2 regions of the Corynebacterium freneyi genome follow, and region 2 is predicted to be linked to the other one. Evidence: riboswitches for the same ligand, from Rfam matches in the RefSeq annotation. Region 2 holds a riboswitch; the other holds the start of a gene.
The links. Region 2 has a riboswitch for thiamine pyrophosphate ahead of CFREN_RS08945 (bifunctional hydroxymethylpyrimidine kinase/phosphomethylpyrimidine kinase). Riboswitches for the same ligand answer to the same signal wherever they lie in the genome.
Positions count from the first base shown of each region.

Region 1: it holds a riboswitch for thiamine pyrophosphate, as region 2 does, so the genes downstream of both, thiC (phosphomethylpyrimidine synthase ThiC) here and CFREN_RS08945 (bifunctional hydroxymethylpyrimidine kinase/phosphomethylpyrimidine kinase) in region 2, are expected to answer to the same signal.

Region 1 is NZ_CP047357.1:329,315-338,013, reverse strand. It holds gene CFREN_RS01520 (vWA domain-containing protein) at 1-1,015, opposite strand, end outside; gene CFREN_RS01515 (hypothetical protein) at 1,015-1,725, opposite strand; TPP riboswitch at 1,961-2,077, shown strand; gene thiC (phosphomethylpyrimidine synthase ThiC) at 2,070-3,782, shown strand; gene CFREN_RS01505 (Na/Pi symporter) at 4,049-5,317, shown strand; gene CFREN_RS01500 (hypothetical protein) at 5,347-5,622, shown strand; gene CFREN_RS01495 (hypothetical protein) at 5,857-6,057, shown strand; gene CFREN_RS01490 (DUF1707 SHOCT-like domain-containing protein) at 6,228-7,055, shown strand; gene CFREN_RS01485 (DNA-directed RNA polymerase subunit beta') at 7,171-8,699, opposite strand, start outside.
Region 2 is NZ_CP047357.1:2,017,125-2,025,823, forward strand. It holds gene CFREN_RS08925 (flavin-containing monooxygenase) at 1-757, opposite strand, end outside; gene phoH2 (RNA 5'-3' helicase PhoH2) at 824-2,188, opposite strand; gene CFREN_RS08935 (LiaF domain-containing protein) at 2,495-3,166, shown strand; tRNA gene CFREN_RS08940 (tRNA-Asn) at 3,355-3,429, opposite strand; TPP riboswitch at 3,633-3,730, shown strand; gene CFREN_RS08945 (bifunctional hydroxymethylpyrimidine kinase/phosphomethylpyrimidine kinase) at 3,721-5,346, shown strand; gene CFREN_RS08950 (S-(hydroxymethyl)mycothiol dehydrogenase) at 5,537-6,604, shown strand; gene CFREN_RS08955 (MBL fold metallo-hydrolase) at 6,661-7,332, shown strand; gene CFREN_RS08960 (GntR family transcriptional regulator) at 7,571-7,930, shown strand; gene CFREN_RS08965 (ATP-binding cassette domain-containing protein) at 7,927-8,699, shown strand, end outside.

The DNA of each region.
Region 1 (8,699 bases), 1.2 Mb from region 2:
CGTCCCCGGTCAGGTCGATGGGTTCTCCGCCCGGCGGGGTCAGCACCGGAATGAGGGCACCGATGTCGTCGAGGCCGGGGCCGGTGGGCGTGACGCTGAGCTGCACCGGGGTCACGGAATCGTCGAGCGTGAACTCGACCGACTCGTCGATGTCGCGGGATTCGTCGTAGCCCAGGCCCAACGAGGGGGCCATCCTTTCGAACGCGGCGGTCAGCGCGGACGCGTCGGCGGCGGGGATGTACGCGCCGTTGGGGGCGAGGGCGGAGCAGTCGGTGCCCTCGGAGATCCGGCGCAGGTGCTCAGCGGGGTCGTCGTCGCCGTTGGACAGTCCGATGGTGAAGACCTGGATTCCGCTCGCGCGCAGCCGTCCGACGGGACCGTCGGCGTGGCACACCTGGTCCATGATGGCCGAGTCGTCCGCGGTGCCCTCGGCGGTCGGCTTGCCGTCGCTGAAGAACAAAACCGTGCGGCACGGGCTTTCGCTGTCCCGGAATGCCGCGGCCGCGCCGGTCAGGCCGGCGGAGTAATCGGTCCAGTTCTCGTTGGCGCGGTCGGCGAAGGCCTCGATGTCGTCGTCGACGTTGGTGCCGTCATCGTCGGACTCGAGGGCCGTCCAGTCCGTGGCCGCGTTGTAGTCTCCGCCGAAACCGGCGAGACGGACGTTGATGTCGCTGCCGGTGGCATCGGCGTAGTCGGCCATCTTCTTCACGAAGGCCTGGGCGGCGTCGACGCGCTTGGCGTCGGGGTCCGTGGCGGTGATGGCGTCGGTGCCGGCAAGCGAGCCGGATTCGTCCATGACCAGGAGGATGTCACCGGACTTCGAGCCGGCGATGCAGCCGGCGAACTCGCTGAGGGCGCGATCGCCGCCGCCTTGTCCGGAACCGAGCCCCTGCGCGAGCGCGCCGGCGGAACCGGCGACCATGGCCAGCGCCGCGACGCCGACGGCGCCGATGACGCGGCGGCCGGTGAATCGGCGGGCGATGCGGCCCGCCATCGTGGTTGCGTTGTCGAGCATCAGGCCACTCCCAGCTTCGACGCCCAGAGGGCGATTTCGATCGCGGTGACGATCACGGCCACCAGGCCGATGCCCGCCGCCGCGCGGTACAGGGCGATTTGTCCGGCGTTGCCGATGTACGGTCCGGACGCCTGCCGTTTCGTGTCCTCCGTGAGGTGCACGCCCAGCAAGATGAACGTGACGATCCCGGCCAACGCCCAACCGCCGAACGCGAGCGCGGAATAAGCGCCGTCGGTCGGCTCGGCGGTGAAGAACGCGACGATGCCGAGGACCAGGCCGATCACCGCGGTCACGGTCGCCGCGATGACCCACGGCCACGGGCCGGACCGGTAGGTGGTCGCGGCCCCGTCGGCGGGACCTGCGCCGGAGGGGTCGAAGCCCGCTCCCCCGGACGCGCCGCCGGTGCCGAAACCGCCCCCGCCGGAACCGAATCCATCGCCGCCGCCGAAGCTCGAACCGGATTCCGAGCCGAAGCCCCCGCCGCCGCCACCCGAAGGTGCGGTGCCGAAGCCCCCGCCGCCACCGCCGGAAGGCGCCGCGCCGAAACCGGAGCCACCCCCGCCGGGGGTCGCACCGAAACCGGAGCCACCCCCGCCGGGGGTGCCGAATCCTCCTCCCGAGCCGGAGGGTGGGCCACCGAATCCGGGATTCGACGCTCCGCCGAACCCACCTGACCGGGGCGTTTCCGAATTCCCGAAGGGTGTGCCCACTGTTCCACTGCTCCTATTGACGCACGAATGTCAGTTGTTCTCTGGACTATGTAAGGCCTCAATATCTTCGGCCGCAACTCTTTCCCCCGACTTTTCCGATGCGGCAAGCCCCCGGTTTGTTCCGGCCGATTCCCGGCCGCCACCCCCGTTTCACCCCCTCCCCACGGGGCCCGCGGCGAGCCGATCGTCGCGCCGCCCCTCGAATTTCATCGGGTACGCTCGACCGTCACAACCGAATAATCCCCACGGGAGCGCCCACCGAACCGGCGCTGAGAGGGCATCGGGAATGCGGATGCCGACCGTTCGAACCTGTCCGGGTAATGCCGGCGTAGGAAAGGATCGCGATGGCGAAAAACGCCACCAGCCCCATGGACGAGGCGCGGGACCAGGTCACCACCGGCCCGATCTATCGCTCCGAGAAGATTTACGACGACGTCGTGTTCGACGGTTCGCCGTTCGGTTCCGAAGATGTCGTCCTCCGCATTCCGGCCCGCCGGATCAACCTCACCGACGGCACGCATTTCGACGCCTACGACACGTCGGGCCCGTACACCGAGACCGACGCCGATCCGGATCTGCACGGCGGTCTGCCGAAGACCCGGGACTCGTGGCCGACTCCGCCTCCCGCGCCGGCGTCGTCGGAAAGCCCCGAACTGAAGGCGTCGACGCAGCTGGCGTGGGCCCGCGCGGGGATCGTCACCCCGGAGATGGCGTTCATCGCCGCCCGCGAGGACGTCGACCCCGAGCTGGTGCGCTCCGAGGTCGCGGCGGGCCGCGCGGTGATCTGCGCCAACAAGAATCACCCGGAGCTGGAGCCGATGATCATCGGCAAGAAGTTCGCGGTGAAGGTCAACGCGAACATCGGCAACTCGGTGGTCACGTCGTCGATCGCGGAGGAGGTCGAGAAGATGGTGTGGGCGACCCGCTGGGGCGCCGACACGATCATGGACCTGTCGACGGGCGCCGACATCCACGAGACCCGCGAGTGGATCCTGCGCAACTCCCCCGTGCCGGTGGGCACGGTGCCGATTTACCAGGCGTTGGAGAAGGTCAAGGGCGATCCGGCGAAGCTGACCTGGGAGATCTACCGCGACACGGTGATCGAGCAGGCGGAGCAGGGCGTCGACTACATGACCGTCCACGCCGGCGTGCTGCTGCGGTACGTTCCGCTGGCCGCCAACCGCGTCACGGGCATCGTGTCGCGCGGCGGGTCGATCATGGCGGCGTGGTGCCTGGCGCATCACCGCGAGTCGTTCCTGTACGAGAACTTCGCCGAGTTGTGCGACATTTTCGCGAAGTACGACATCACGTTCTCGCTTGGCGACGGCCTGCGCCCCGGTTCCATCGCCGATGCCAATGACGAGGCCCAGTTCGCGGAGCTGCGGACCCTCGGCGAGCTGACGAAGATCGCCAAGGCTCGGGGCGTGCAGGTGATGATCGAGGGACCGGGCCACGTGCCCATGCACAAGATCGCCGAGAACGTCCGGCTCGAGGAGGAGCTGTGCGAAGAGGCCCCGTTCTACACGCTGGGCCCCCTGGCCACGGACATCGCGCCGGGGTACGACCACATCACCTCCGCCATCGGCGCGGCGATGATCGCCCAGGCCGGCACGGCCATGCTCTGCTACGTCACCCCGAAGGAGCACCTGGGCCTGCCCAACCGCGACGACGTCAAGGTCGGTGTCATCACCTACAAGATCGCCGCGCACTCCGCGGACCTGGCCAAGGGATTGCCGCGCGCCCAGGAGCGCGACGACGCCCTGTCGAAGGCGCGTTTCGAGTTCCGTTGGCATGACCAGTTCGCGTTGGCCCTCGATCCGGACACCGCGTTGGAGTACCACGACGAGACGCTGCCTGCGGAGCCCGCGAAGACGGCGCACTTCTGCTCGATGTGCGGGCCGAAGTTCTGCTCGATGCGAATTTCGCAGGACGTCCGCGACTACGCCAAGGAGCACGGACTGGAGACGGTCGAGGCGATCGAGGCCGGCATGGCCGCGAAGGCCGAGGAGTTCGAGGCGGCCGGCGGTCGCGTCTACCTGCCCCTGACGTCGGAGTAGGCGAACGGCGGGGCGCCGGCGACGCCGAAATCCTCAGCGGCGGAAGCCATCACGGCTTCCGCCGCTTCTTCGTGCCGATGGGACGCACATCACCCCGGAGAACCGTGTTTGTTAACCTGCCGTTCAACTATTTGCCGTCATTGGTATACCTTGTCGCGCGATACTCTCGGCCACGTGTGCCCGGGCACGACCAGGGCGACGCACGGACCCGCACGCTTTCCCCCGAAACCACCGGGGACACCCGCGAGACCAGGAATAGAGAAACGATGACGACTTCCCGACACCCGGGCGACGACGCCCAGGTTCCGGCCGACGACACCCTTTCCGCAGGCGCCACCGCGACGATGACCGCCGATCACGGCGAGGACGTCGCCGCCAGCGAGGTCCCCGAGGGGCTGCAGCGCTTGCCGAAGTGGGTTCTTACGCTACTTGCCATCGGCACCTTGTACATGCTGATCGTCGCCATCGGCGTCATCGGCGACGGATTCAAGGGCCTGGGCAAGGACGCCGCCGAGGGACTGTTCGACTTCGCCACCAATCCGTTCATCGCGCTGTTCGTCGGCGTGCTGGCCACCGCGATCATCCAGTCGTCGTCGACCACGACGACGCTGGTGGTCACCGCCGTCGGCGCGGGTGCGTTGCCCCTCGAGGTCGCGGTGCCCATGATCATGGGCGCCAACATCGGCACCTCGGTGACGAACACGCTCGCCTCCTTCGGCCACGCCGGCCACAAGGACGAGTTCCGACGCGCCTTCGCCGCTTCGACGGTCCACGACTTCTTCAACCTCTTCGCGGTGATCGTCCTGCTGCCGCTGGAGATCTTCTTCCACCCGATCCAGAAGAGCGCCTCCTGGGTTTCCGACCAGCTCTTCGGCACCGTTCTGCCGGACCCTGGCCAGGCGGATCTCGTCGGCACGTTGACGGACCCGGTCGTCGACGTCATCGGGCTCGACGGCCTGACCGGCATGCTGCCGGGATCCGACGTCATCGCCGGCACCGTGACCATCCTGCTCGGCGTGGCCATGATCTTCTTCGCCGTCTCCTGGCTGGGCAAGATCCTGCAGCTGATCATGGTCGGCAAGGCCAAGACCATCCTGGAGAAGTCCGTCGGCGGCCACCCCCTCACCGCCATGGGCGCGGGCCTGGCGGTCACCGTCGCCGTCCAGTCGTCGTCGGTCACCACGTCGGTGATGGTTCCCTTCGCCGGCTCCGGCGCCCTGACCACGCGCCAGATCTACCCGCTGACGCTGGGCGCGAACGTCGGCACCACCGTCACCGCGCTCATCGCCGCGATGGCCGTCACCGGCGACGGCGCGAAGCTGGCCCTGACCATCGCCCTGGTCCACACTCTGTTCAACATCTTCGGCATCCTCATCATCTACGGGCTGCCGTTCCTGCGCAGCCTCCCCCTGATCGGCGCCGAGACGCTGGCCCGGGTCGCGGCCGAGCGCAAGATCCTGGCGGTCGCCTGGGTGCTGACGGTCTTCATCATCATCCCGGCCCTGACCATCCTCATCAAGGTCCTGTTCACCTAATTCCGCCGACCACGCATCAGGAGCACACCATGACGAACGCCCCCATCCGGAACGAGGAACACCCCGACATCGACACCGCGTCGATCGACGAGCTGGAGAAGATGCTCGCGGACGCCGAAAGCAGCATCCACGCCATCCGCGCCGAGCTCGCCGAGCGCCGCGCCGAGCAGCGCCACGAGCTGATTCAGGCGCTGCCGGACGACATCTCGACGTTCGAGGGCAGCTGGCGCAGCATCATCAAGATTCTTCGCGACGTCATCCGCGAAGAGCGCGAGACGCAGAAGGCCCTCAAGGCCGACCGGTAGCGCGGCGATCCTCCGCCCGCCGCACCATTCGGCGGGCGGGCACATCCCCGCCGGGGGACCGAAACCCGAGCAATGCAACGCCCATCCGCGACACGCGGATGGGCGTTTACTGCGAATTAACCTTGCGTTTACCTTTTGGTCGGTGTAACTTTGACGGCTAACCCGGATAACCGGGTGTGACCGCCATCGCATGCCGCGATCGCATGCGCTATCTGAAACCAAGAGGTGACCGCCATGTTCGACGTCTACTACAACAATTCCGAGCCGTCCGGCGCCTCGCCGACCGATCTCACCGACGAGCAGCGCCACGCCCTGTTCGTCGCCCAGCTCCAGGTGCTCCCCGACGATTGGTCGCGGGCAAAGTGCTCCTGGTGGGAATTCGGCCGTACGCTGCGCGCCGAGTTCTCCGAACGCGCCGAGCTGCGCGCCGCCTGACGCCGCTGGGCCGGGAACTCCCCGGCCCAGCGCCGCGCGATCCGGCCCGCCCCGCTCTCCGCACTCCGGAGCCCAACTCCGGGACATTCCCGCCCCGCCCGAGCCCTACTCCGGATTCTTCCCTCCCCGCTCGCCCCGCAAATCCGCCGAGTCGAACCTACACTGGCGACATGGATGCGAACGGCACCGACGACACCCGCGCAGACGACGACCCGCGTGACGACGACGCCACCGGCATGGAGCACACCGCGACTCCGCACGCCGCCCACGACGGCGCCGTACCCCCGCTGCGGGCCACCGACGACGAACGACGTCGAGTCGCCGATGAACTTTCCGAAGCGCTCGGCCGCGGCCAGATCGACGTCACGGAATTCGACGAACGCACCAGCCGCGTCTGGGCGGCCCGCACCCGCGACGAACTCACCGGCCCACTGACCGACCTCGTCGCCGATCCCCGCGCCATCATCGACGGCACCACCGATTCCGCATCGGCCGGCGCCGTCTCCCCGTACCGCCCCGCGGCCGCTCCCGCCCGTGGGCCATTCCACGACGTCGCCGGGCCGTCGTCACGCGACCTCGCCGCAGTGTCCAAGCAGCACGTCACCGGCGAAAAGGGCGGCTCCGCCTTCAGTGCCGCGGTCATGTTCGGCGCGGACCGCAACGGAGACTGGCTCTGCCCTCCCACCCACGTCTCCATGGCCGTGATGGGCGGCATCGACATCGACCTGCGCCGCGCCCGCTTCGAATCCCGGCACACGGAAATCGTGGCCGTCGCCATCATGGGCGGCATCGACGTCATCGTCCCCGAAGACATGCGGGTCAGCGTCGAGGGAACCGGCATCATGGGCGGTTTCGACAGCTCCCGCTCCCGCGACGTCGTCATCGCCGGCCACGATCTGCCACCCGACGCGCCGAGCGTCCGGATCACCGGCGTCGCCATCATGGGCGGCGTCGAGGTGCGCCGCGTCCCCCGCCGGGGCGGACTCGAACTCGAGTAAGCGACGGGCGCTGCGCTTACGCCGGCCCCGCGTCTCCCGGCCCATGCGACGACGAAACCCCCGATCCCCGGCATTTTCGCCGGGAGGCGGGGGTTCGTCGTCGTGAAGCAGCCGCTTACTGGTCGTACGGAATGTCGTCCAGCGGGACGGCGCGACCGGTCGGCTCGGCGTAGGTGTCCTCCGCACCGTAGAAGCCCTCGCCCAGCGAACCGAACAGGGCGGCGGCCTGACGGGCGGCCTCCTTGGTCGGCTCCACCGCGATGTTGCGGTAACGGGAAATGCCCGTGCCGGCCGGGATCAGCTTGCCGATGATCACGTTCTCCTTCAAGCCGATCAGCTTGTCGGAGCGCTTGTTGATCGCGGCATCGGTCAGCACCTTAGTCGTCTCCTGGAAGGAGGCGGCCGACAGCCACGAATCCGTGGCCAGCGAGGCCTTCGTGATGCCCATGATCTCCAGGCGCATCTGGATGGCCTTGCCGCCCTCGGCGACCGCCTGACGCGACGCGGCCACGGCCTCCGAGTGCTCCACCAGCGAACCCGGCAGGAACTCGGTCGAACCGGAGTCGATGACGGTGACGCGGCGCAGCATCTGACGGACGATGACCTCGATGTGCTTGTCGTGGATGGCCACGCCCTGGTCGCGGTAGACCGACTGGACTTCCTCGATCAGGTGGTGCTGCACGCCGCGGCGACCGCGGATGCGCAGAACCTCGTGCGGGTCCGCGGCACCCTTCATCAGCTGCATGCCCATCTCGATCGTGTCGCCGTCGCGGATGGCGCGGCGGCGGCCGTCGACGGTGATCTCGGCGAGACCCTGGCGCTTCGACAGCTTGTCGAAGACGACCTCGTCGGAACCGTCGTCCGGGACGATGGTCAGCGTGAAGAAGTGGTCGTCCTCCTCCAGGCGCACGCGACCGGTGGCCGTGGCCAGCGGGGCGCGGTTCTTCGGCACGCGGGCCTCGAACAGCTCCTGGACTCGGGGCAGACCGCCGGTGATGTCGCCGCCGACGCCGCCCTGGTGGAACGTGCGCATGGTCAGCTGGGTGCCCGGCTCACCGATGGACTGCGCGGCCACGATGCCCACGGCCTCGCCGATGTCGACCATCTTGCCGGTGGCCATGGAACGGCCGTAGCAGGTGGCGCAGACGCCGGTCGGCGTGTTGCAGGTCAGGACCGAGCGGACCTTGACGGTGTCGATGCCGCGGGACAGCAGATCGGTGATCTCCTCGTCGCGCAGGTCGGTGCCGGTCGGCAGGATCTCGTTGCCGCCGGCGTCGACGACCGGGGCCGCCAGGTAGCGGGCGATCGCCGAGGTCTCGACGTACTGGGCGCGGCGCAGCTCGCCGGTCGGCTTGCCGTCGGCGCCGAGCACGTGCTCGCCGATGGTGACGTCGACGCCGGCGGTGGTGCCGCAGTCCTCCTCGCGGACGATGACGTCCTGCGCGACGTCCACCAGACGACGGGTCAGGTAACCCGAGTCGGCGGTGCGCAGGGCGGTGTCGGCGAGGCCCTTGCGGGAACCGTGCGAGTTGTTGAAGTACTCCAGAACCGACAGACCCTCACGGAACGAGGTCTTGATCGGGCGGGTGATGTACTCGCCTCGCGGGTTGGTGACCATGCCCTTCATGCCGGCCAGGGAGTGGA
Region 2 (8,699 bases):
CATACGGGGCGGTGCGCTGGTAGACGTCCAGATGCCCGACGATCGGGGCGATCTTCGGGATGATCTGGATCGCCGAAGCCCCCGTGCCGATCACCGCCACCCGCTTGCCGCGCAAATCCACATCATGATCCCAGCGCGACGAATGGAAGATGGTGCCCTCGAACCCGCCGATCCCCTCGATGTCCGGCAGCCGCGGCTCGCACAACGCACCGACGCCGAGAACGAGCTCACGGGCCGACCACGTCGTGGTCTTCGGCTCCGCGGCCGCGACCTCCCCATCCCGTGCACCCCCGTCGGCGCCGCCGCCGAACACCTTGTCGGCCAACTCCCCCGACGTGGCCACTGCGGTGCGCCCGTCGGCGTCGTCAAGCACATGCGGAAACTCGCGAGTCGTCACCAACCACCGGCCCGCCGCATCATCCCACCGGGCGTCGACCATCTCCGTTCGGAACCGGATATGCGGGTACAAACCCTGCTGAACCGCGACGCTGCGCTGGTAATCGGCGATCTCCGGCTGCGTGCCGAAACTGCGGGACCAATCGAAGTCCTGCGCGAACGACAACGAATACAGATGACTGGGCACGTCACACGCCGCACCCGGATACGTGTTGTCGCGCCACGTGCCGCCCACCTCGTGACCACGATCGATGATCTGGAAATCCTCGATCCCCTCACGCAGAAGACGGACACCGGCGGTGATGCCGGAAAAACCCGCGCCGACGATCAGAACCTCAGTTTTGCGAACCGAATCATTCATGGAACGTACGATAGCGCCCGAGTCGCCGACGCGGGAGGTTTTTCCCCGAGTCCCGGAAAACCCGTCCTACCCCTCTTCCAGCAGGTTGGTCACCAACTCGGCGATGCGCGACCGCTCCGACCGCTGCAAGGTCACGTGCCCGAACAACGCGTTGCCCTTGAGCTTCTCGATGATCGCCGCAACACCGTCATGCCGCCCGACCCGCAGGTTGTCGCGCTGCGCGACATCATGGGTGAGCACCACCCGCGAATTCGAGCCGAGGCGCGACAACACCGTCAGCAACACGTTGCGCTCCAACGACTGCGCCTCGTCGACGATGACGAAACTGTCGTGAAGGCTGCGGCCGCGGATGTGCGTCAACGGCAGCACCTCGAGCATCCCCCGCGCCTGGATCTCATCCATGACGTTCTCGCTGACCAGGCCCTCCAACGTGTCGTACACCGCCTGGGCCCACGGATTCATCTTCTCGCTCTCCGACCCCGGCAAGTAACCGAGATTCTGCCCGCCCACCGCGTACAGCGGCCGGAACACGACGATCTTGCGGTGCCGGCCATGCTCCAACACGGCCTCCAGGCCGGCGCACAACGCCAACGCGGACTTGCCCGTGCCGGCGCGGCCGCCGAGCGAAACGATCCCGACCTCGTCGTCGAGAAGCAGATCAAGCGCAATGCGCTGCTCCGCGGAACGGCCCCGCAGACCGAAGGCCTCCACATCCCCGCGAACCAGCCGAACCGCACCACCCGGCACGATGCGGCCCAACGCCGACTGCGACCCCGCGGTCAACTGCACCCCGCAATGCACCGGCAACTCCGACGCGGGCGTCCCCTCTTCGGTGACGGCATCGTCGGAAAGCTCGACGAACCCGTTGCGGAACAACGAATCGATGTCCTCCGACGCCACCCCCACCTGCGCCAACCCCGTGTAGCCGGTGACCACCACATCCTGCGCGTGGTACTCGTCGGCCGGCAACCCCACCGCACCGGCCTTGACCCGCAGCGGAATGTCCTTGGTCACCAACACCGTGTCCCGGCCCTCCGCCCGGAAATTCAGGGCGCAGGCCAAAATGCGGTGATCGTTGGCATCATTGCGAAAACCCGCCGGCAACACCGACGGGTCCGTGTGATTGAGCTCCACCTGCAGCGTGCCGCCCTCATCGTTGGCGGGCACCGGCAGATCCAGGCGCTCGTGGCGGTGCCGCAGCTCCTCGAGCTGGCGCAACGCCGTCCGGGCGAACCAGCCCAGCTCGGGGTGGTGCCGCTTGGCCTCAAGTTCATTGATCACCACCAACGGCAGCACGACGGAGTGCTCGGCGAACTTCCGCAGCGCGTGCGGGTCGGACAACAGCACCGACGTGTCCAGCACGTAGGTGCGCAGCGCCGTGTCCCGGCGTCCGGCATCGTCGGACCCGCCTGCGGGCAGGGTGGAATCGATGGTGGCGCCGTGCGACGTCGCGCCCGCGGCCACCACCTCCCCATCCCGGATCAGAGGGTTTCGGTCAGTGGTCGCGGTCGTGGTACGCAACGTGGCTCCTGTTCCGCCCGACAGCTTCCCCCTGCCGGGCACACGCCAGGGTAGGTAACGAGGGTGGAAATCACATTGGTGGAAGATGAACTTCCCGTTAAGTTGCGGCTACGCCCACATCATCGCAGTTCAGAGGCTTGACGACGTCCACGCAGCCGCCGTCCGCCCCCGCGCCGACCCCACCGGGCAGGCCCCGAAACGGGTAATTTCGACCCCATGACCAACCCCGGAACGCCCCACGAGCGCCGCGAACATCTGCAATCCAGGCTCGAAACCGCCGTCGGACGCGCGGAACTGAGCATCGGGGAGTACGACGAGCTCTGCGCACGGGTATGGGACGACGAACTCGCCGACGACTCCCCCGAACTCGACGCCATCGCGGGACGCCTGGAACGGATCGAATCGGCCCGCCCCGCCGACACCGCCCCCGCCCCGGATCCGCTGCGCACCGCCCGGAGCGACAACCCCTACCGCCAACCCGACCCCTACCGACCGCGCCCGGAGGGCCGCACCGGCCACGGCCTGGAGCTCATCGGCCGGACCCCGGACTCCGACCGGCAAGAGGGACGCCCCGCCCTGCTGTCCGACAAGAAGTTCACCGGACGCTGGGCCCCGCGCGCCGACACCACATGGTGGGCCCTGCTCGGCGAGGTGAAACTCGACCTGCGCCAGGCAGATTGGCCCGCCGAGCGGATCGTCCTGGATTTCCAGGCCCTCTGTTCCGACGCGAAAATCATCGTCCCGCCCGGCACCGCCATCGTCGACGACACGACGGCGCTGCTCGGCGAAGTGAAGAACAAGACCTCGTCATCCGCACCGGCCAACGGACTGACCGTCGTGCTCGACGGCTTCCTCTTCATGTCCGACTTGATCGTCCGCGACCGCTGATTCATGTCCGACCTGACCGTGCGCGACCACTGACGATTCATGCCCAATCTGACCGTGCGCGACTGCCGACGGGAAAGCCCCGGCCACCCGGCGCGGGGATTAATCCTGCATTTTTCGGTCCTTTAATGGTCCTTTTCGACCGAAAAGACGAAAGCAGGCCAGAGGTTTTACCCTCTGACCTGCTGTTTTGGCTCCTCCAGCTGGACTCGAACCAGCAACCCTTCGATTAACAGTCGAATGCTCTGCCATTGAGCTATGGAGGAATGTCTCCGGCACGTCTCCGTGCAACGGATCATTACTCTACCCAGATCGCATATGGACACCAAATCAGCAGTTCACGCGGCATTTCCACCCCACCGCCGAGCATTGCGAAACTGCGCCACACACCCCACCGGCGCCCGCACCCGCACACCGGACCGGCACCACGGACGACGTCGCAAAGCAACCCCCAACCTTTGCTAACGTGACGCGCGACACGGGGTGCCCGCGACGGACCGGGCTGAGAACACACCCGCCGAACTTGATCCGGCCAACACCGGCGAAAGGATGTTGCAATGGGCGACGCACGCACACCCGCATACCGGCAGTTCCCCGACGACTGGAACGGCGGCTGCATCACCTGCGGCGCCTCCGTCACCGGCCGCATCCCCCGCGTGCTGTCCATCGCCGGCACCGACCCCAGCGGCGGCGCCGGCCTGCAAGCCGACCTGAAGGCCTTCTCCGCCCACGGCGCCTACGGCATGGGCGTCGTCACCGCCCTCGTCAGCCAGAACACCACCGGGGTCCGCGACGTCCACGTGCCGCCGATCGAATTCCTGCGCTCCCAACTCGATGCGGTGTCCGATGACGTCACCATCGACGCCATCAAAATCGGCATGCTTTTCGATGCGCCCATCATCGCCGAAGTCGCCGACTGGCTCGACACGCTGCCCAAGCGCACCAGCCACTCCGACGACGGGGCTTCCGGCGAATCCGTCGACGGCACGATCTCCCCCGAGGGCGCGCCCGCCCCCATCGTCGTCCTCGACCCCGTCATGGTCGCCACCTCCGGCGACCGACTGCTCAAGGCCGACGCCGAAAAAGCCCTGCACGACCTGCTGCGCCACGTCGACCTGGTCACCCCCAACATCCCCGAACTGGCCGTCCTCGCCGGCACCGCCCCCGCCGCCACCGCCGGCGAAGCCCTCGACCAAGCCCACGCCGTCGCCGCCGCCCACGACGTCCTCGTCCTGGCCAAGGGCGGCCACCTCACCGACGACACCGTCATCGACGCCCTCGTCCGCCCCGACGGCTCCGCCGAACGGTTCACCGGACCCCGCATCGACACCCGCAACACCCACGGCACCGGCTGCTCCATCTCCGCGGCCATCGCCGCCCTGTGGCCCCGCACCGGCGACCCCGTGCTCGCCGTCGACACCGCCAAATCCTGGATGACCTCCTCCCTGCGCCACGCCGACGAACTCGACGTCGGACACGGCAGCGGCCCCATCCACCACTTCGCGCGACTGTGGGAACGCGGCCTCGCCCCCAACGCCGCCACCATCGCCGACCAGTGGTGGGAATCGATCGCCGACCTCCGCGACGCCATCGACGACCTCGACTTCGTCAAGGGCCTCGGTTCCGGCACCCTGCCCGAAGAAGCCTTCCGCTTCTACCTCGCCCAAGACGCCCTGTACCTCAACGGCTACGCCCGCGCCCTGGCCGCCGCATCCGCGCTGGCGCCGACGCAGGACGAGCAGATGTTCTGGTCGTACGCCGCCCACGGCGCCCTCGCCGGCGAAATGGAACTGCACCGCAGCTTCCTCGGCGACGACGCCGGCGACACCGGGGCCGGCGCCATCGATGCGTCCCCGGTCACCCGCGCCTACGTCGACCACCTCGTCGCCACCGCCGCCCGCGGCTCCTACGGCGAACTCATCGCCGCCGTCCTCCCCTGCTTCTGGCTCTACCGCGACATCGGCCACCGTCTCATCGCCCTCAACCACCCCAGCCACCCGTACTCGCGATGGCTCGACACCTACGCCGACGAATCCTTCGACGCCGACACCACCAAGGCCATCGACATCTGCTCCCGCCACGCCACCACCGCCACCACCACCGAGCGCGCCGCCATGGACCGGGCCTTCCGACTGTCGTCCTGGCACGAGGTGGAATTCTTCGCCGCGCCGATGCGCCGGTGAGCCGGGCTGCGGGCATGATTCCGGAAGTCTCCCTACGCTGGGACGCATGACCGACAACGACGCGAACCATCCCCGGACCGCTTCCGACAACCCCGAAGGCGCCGCCGGAACCGCCGACGCCGCTTCCGCCGCGGGCGCCCACCGCACCGTGCGCGGCGTCATCGCCCGCTCGAAGGGCGCCCCGGTGGAGATGGTCGACATCGTCATCCCCGCCCCCGGCGCCAACGACGTCATCGTCGACGTCCAGGCCTGCGGCGTCTGCCACACCGACCTGGCCTACCGCGACGGCGACATCGCCGACGACTACCCCTTCCTCCTCGGCCACGAGGCCGCCGGCATCGTCTCCGAGGTCGGAGACGCCGTCACCCACGTCAAGGTCGGCGACTTCGTCGTCCTCAACTGGCGCGCCGTGTGCGGCCAGTGCCGCGCCTGCAAGAAGGGCGAACCGAAGTACTGCTTCGACACCCACAACGCATCCAAGCCCATGACGCTTGCCGACGGCACCGAGCTGACCCCGGCCCTGGGCATCGGTGCCTTCTCCGACGCGACGCTCGTCCACGAAGGCCAGTGCACCAAGGTCGACCCCTCCGCCGACCCCGCCGTCGTCGGCCTGCTCGGCTGCGGCGTCATGGCCGGCATCGGCGCCGCGATCAACACCGGCGAAGTCACCCGCGGCGAATCCGTCGCCGTGATCGGCTGCGGCGGCGTCGGCACCGCCGCCATCGCCGGCGCGAAGCTGGCCGGAGCGACGACGATCATCGCCGTCGACATCTCCGACGACAAGCTCGCCACCGCCCGCGAGTTCGGCGCCACCGAGGTCATCAACTCCAAGGAACTCGCCGCCACCGCACCCGACGCCACCGGCGAAGACGACCCCGTCGTCAAGCAAATCCGGGAACTCACCGGCGGCTTCGGCGCCGACGTCGTCATCGACGCCGTCGGCCGCCCCGAAACCTACGTTCAGGCGTTCTACGCCCGCGACCTCGCCGGCCGCGTCGTCCTCGTCGGCGTACCCTCGCCGACGATGAACCTCGAGGTGCCGCTGCTCGACGTCTTCGGCCGCGGCGGCTCCCTGACGTCGAGCTGGTACGGCGACTGCCTGCCGGAACGCGACTTCCCCATGCTCGTCGACCTGTCCCTCGACGACCGCCTGCCGCTGGGCGACTTCGTCACCGAACGCATCGGCCTGAACGACGTCGAGGAAGCATTCGACACCATGAAGGCCGGCAAGGTCCTGCGGTCGGTCGTGACGCTGTAGCCCGTCCGCCCCCTCCCCACCGCACCATCCCTTTCGACAACCGGAAGAGAGCACCAATGAGCACCGATTCGCACGACGCCGCCAACCGCATCCGAAAGCAGGGCGACCTGCTCATCGACCACGTCGTCACGTCCGGCACGTTCGCCCTCGACGGCGGCGAATGGGACGTCGACAACAACATCTGGGTCTTCGGCAACGACGACGAAGTCATCGTCGTCGACGCCGCGCACACCGCCCAGCCGATCATCGACGCCGTCGCCGGCCGCCGCGTGAAGGCCATCGTGTGCACCCACGCGCACAACGACCACATCACCGTCGCCCCCGAACTGTCCGAGAAGCTCGACGCCCCGATCCTCGTCCACCCCGGCGACCAGATGCTGTGGGAGCAGACGTGGGGCGACCTGGGCCACGCCCCCCTGACGCACGGCCAAAAGCTCGAAGTCGCCGGCACCGAGGTCGTCGTCGTCAACACCCCGGGCCACTCCCCCGGGTCCTGCTGCCTGTACGTGCCCGAAGCCGGCGAGCTGTTCTCCGGCGACACCCTGTTTTCCGGCGGGCCCGGCGCGACCGGCCGGTCCTACTCGGACTTCGACACCATCATCGACTCGATCCGCGACAACCTGCTGACCCTGCCGGAGGACACCATCGTCCGCACCGGCCACGGCGACCACACCACCATCGGCCGCGAGGCGCCGCATCTCGAGGAGTGGATCCGCCGGGGCTACTGACCCGGGATTCGGCCCAAGCGACGCCACCGCATCCATCACACTCCCGGATTTGGGCCAGGCGACGCCATCGTAGCCATCACGCCCCCGGATTCGGCCCCGGCCCCGCCCTCGGTGCCGCCGTAGCCCCGGCGCAAGGATTTTCCGCAAACCCCCTTGTGTCGGGGCTTTCGCATGCCTAAAGTCACGGTTAAGGGGTTCACCACATAGGTGGTTAACCCATGAACCAAAGGAGGTGCTCATGGCCGATCCCCGCCCGATCTACGCGCGCATCGCCGCCGAGCTCCGCGATCACATCGGCAGCGGCGCGTTAAGGGAAGGCGACCGCGCTCCGTCGACCAACGAGCTGTCCGCCTTCCACTCCGTCAACCCCACGACCTCCGGAAAGGCCCTCGCCGAACTCGTCGCCGACGGTCTTCTGGAAAAACGCCGCGGCCTGGGCATGTTCGTCGTCCCCGGCGCGCGCGACATGGTGCTGGCCCGCCGCCGGGCGGCACTGGCCGAAGAGTTCATCCGTCCCCTGCTCGCCGAAGCGCGCGCACTGGGTCTCGACGACGCCACGCTGGACGGGCTGATCGCCGAAGAAAGGAAGAGGAAATGACCATCGGAATCTCCGACGTCGTCGTACGGCGCCGCGGCCACACCATCCTCGATCGGGCGAGCGTTGAACTCGGCCCCGGCATCCACGGCGTCATCGGGCGCAACGGCGTGGGCAAGACGACGCTGCTCCGGGTACTGGCCCACCACATGCGCGTCACCGCCGGCACCGTGCACGGCCCGGGCACCACCGCGCTGGCCCGCGTCGCACCGGACGTTCGATTCGCGGGCGCCACGGTCGGGCAACACCTCGACGTCGCCGCCGTCGGGCATCCGGGCCTCGACCGCGAACTCGCCCTGGAGGTTCTCGCCGCCGCCGGCATCGGCGCACGCACCCGCACCGCAACACTGAGCGCAGGGCGGCGCCAGCTCCTCTCGGTCGCCACGGCACTGTCTTCCGGCGCCGACGCGATATTGCTCGACGAGCCCTTCACCGGCCTGGACGTCGGTCTCCGCCGTGCCCTGCGCGACCACGTCATCGCGGTCGCGGGCGACCGCCCGGACCTGTGCCTCGTGCTCACCTCGCACCGCTCCGAGGACCTCGCGGGACTCGTCGACGACGTGACCACCATCGCCGACTCCGGCATCGTCGTCGGCCCGATCGCCCTCGACGCCGCGCGCTCGGGCTTCCCCACGCTGCGCGGCCCCTCGGCCATGGTCGACGTCATCGCCGGCGAAACGCCGCGCGCGTCCGCGAAGCACCTCGGCGGCATCGCGGAAGTCACGCTGTCGCACCCCCTGTCCTGTTCGGCTTCACGACGAGCCATCGCCGA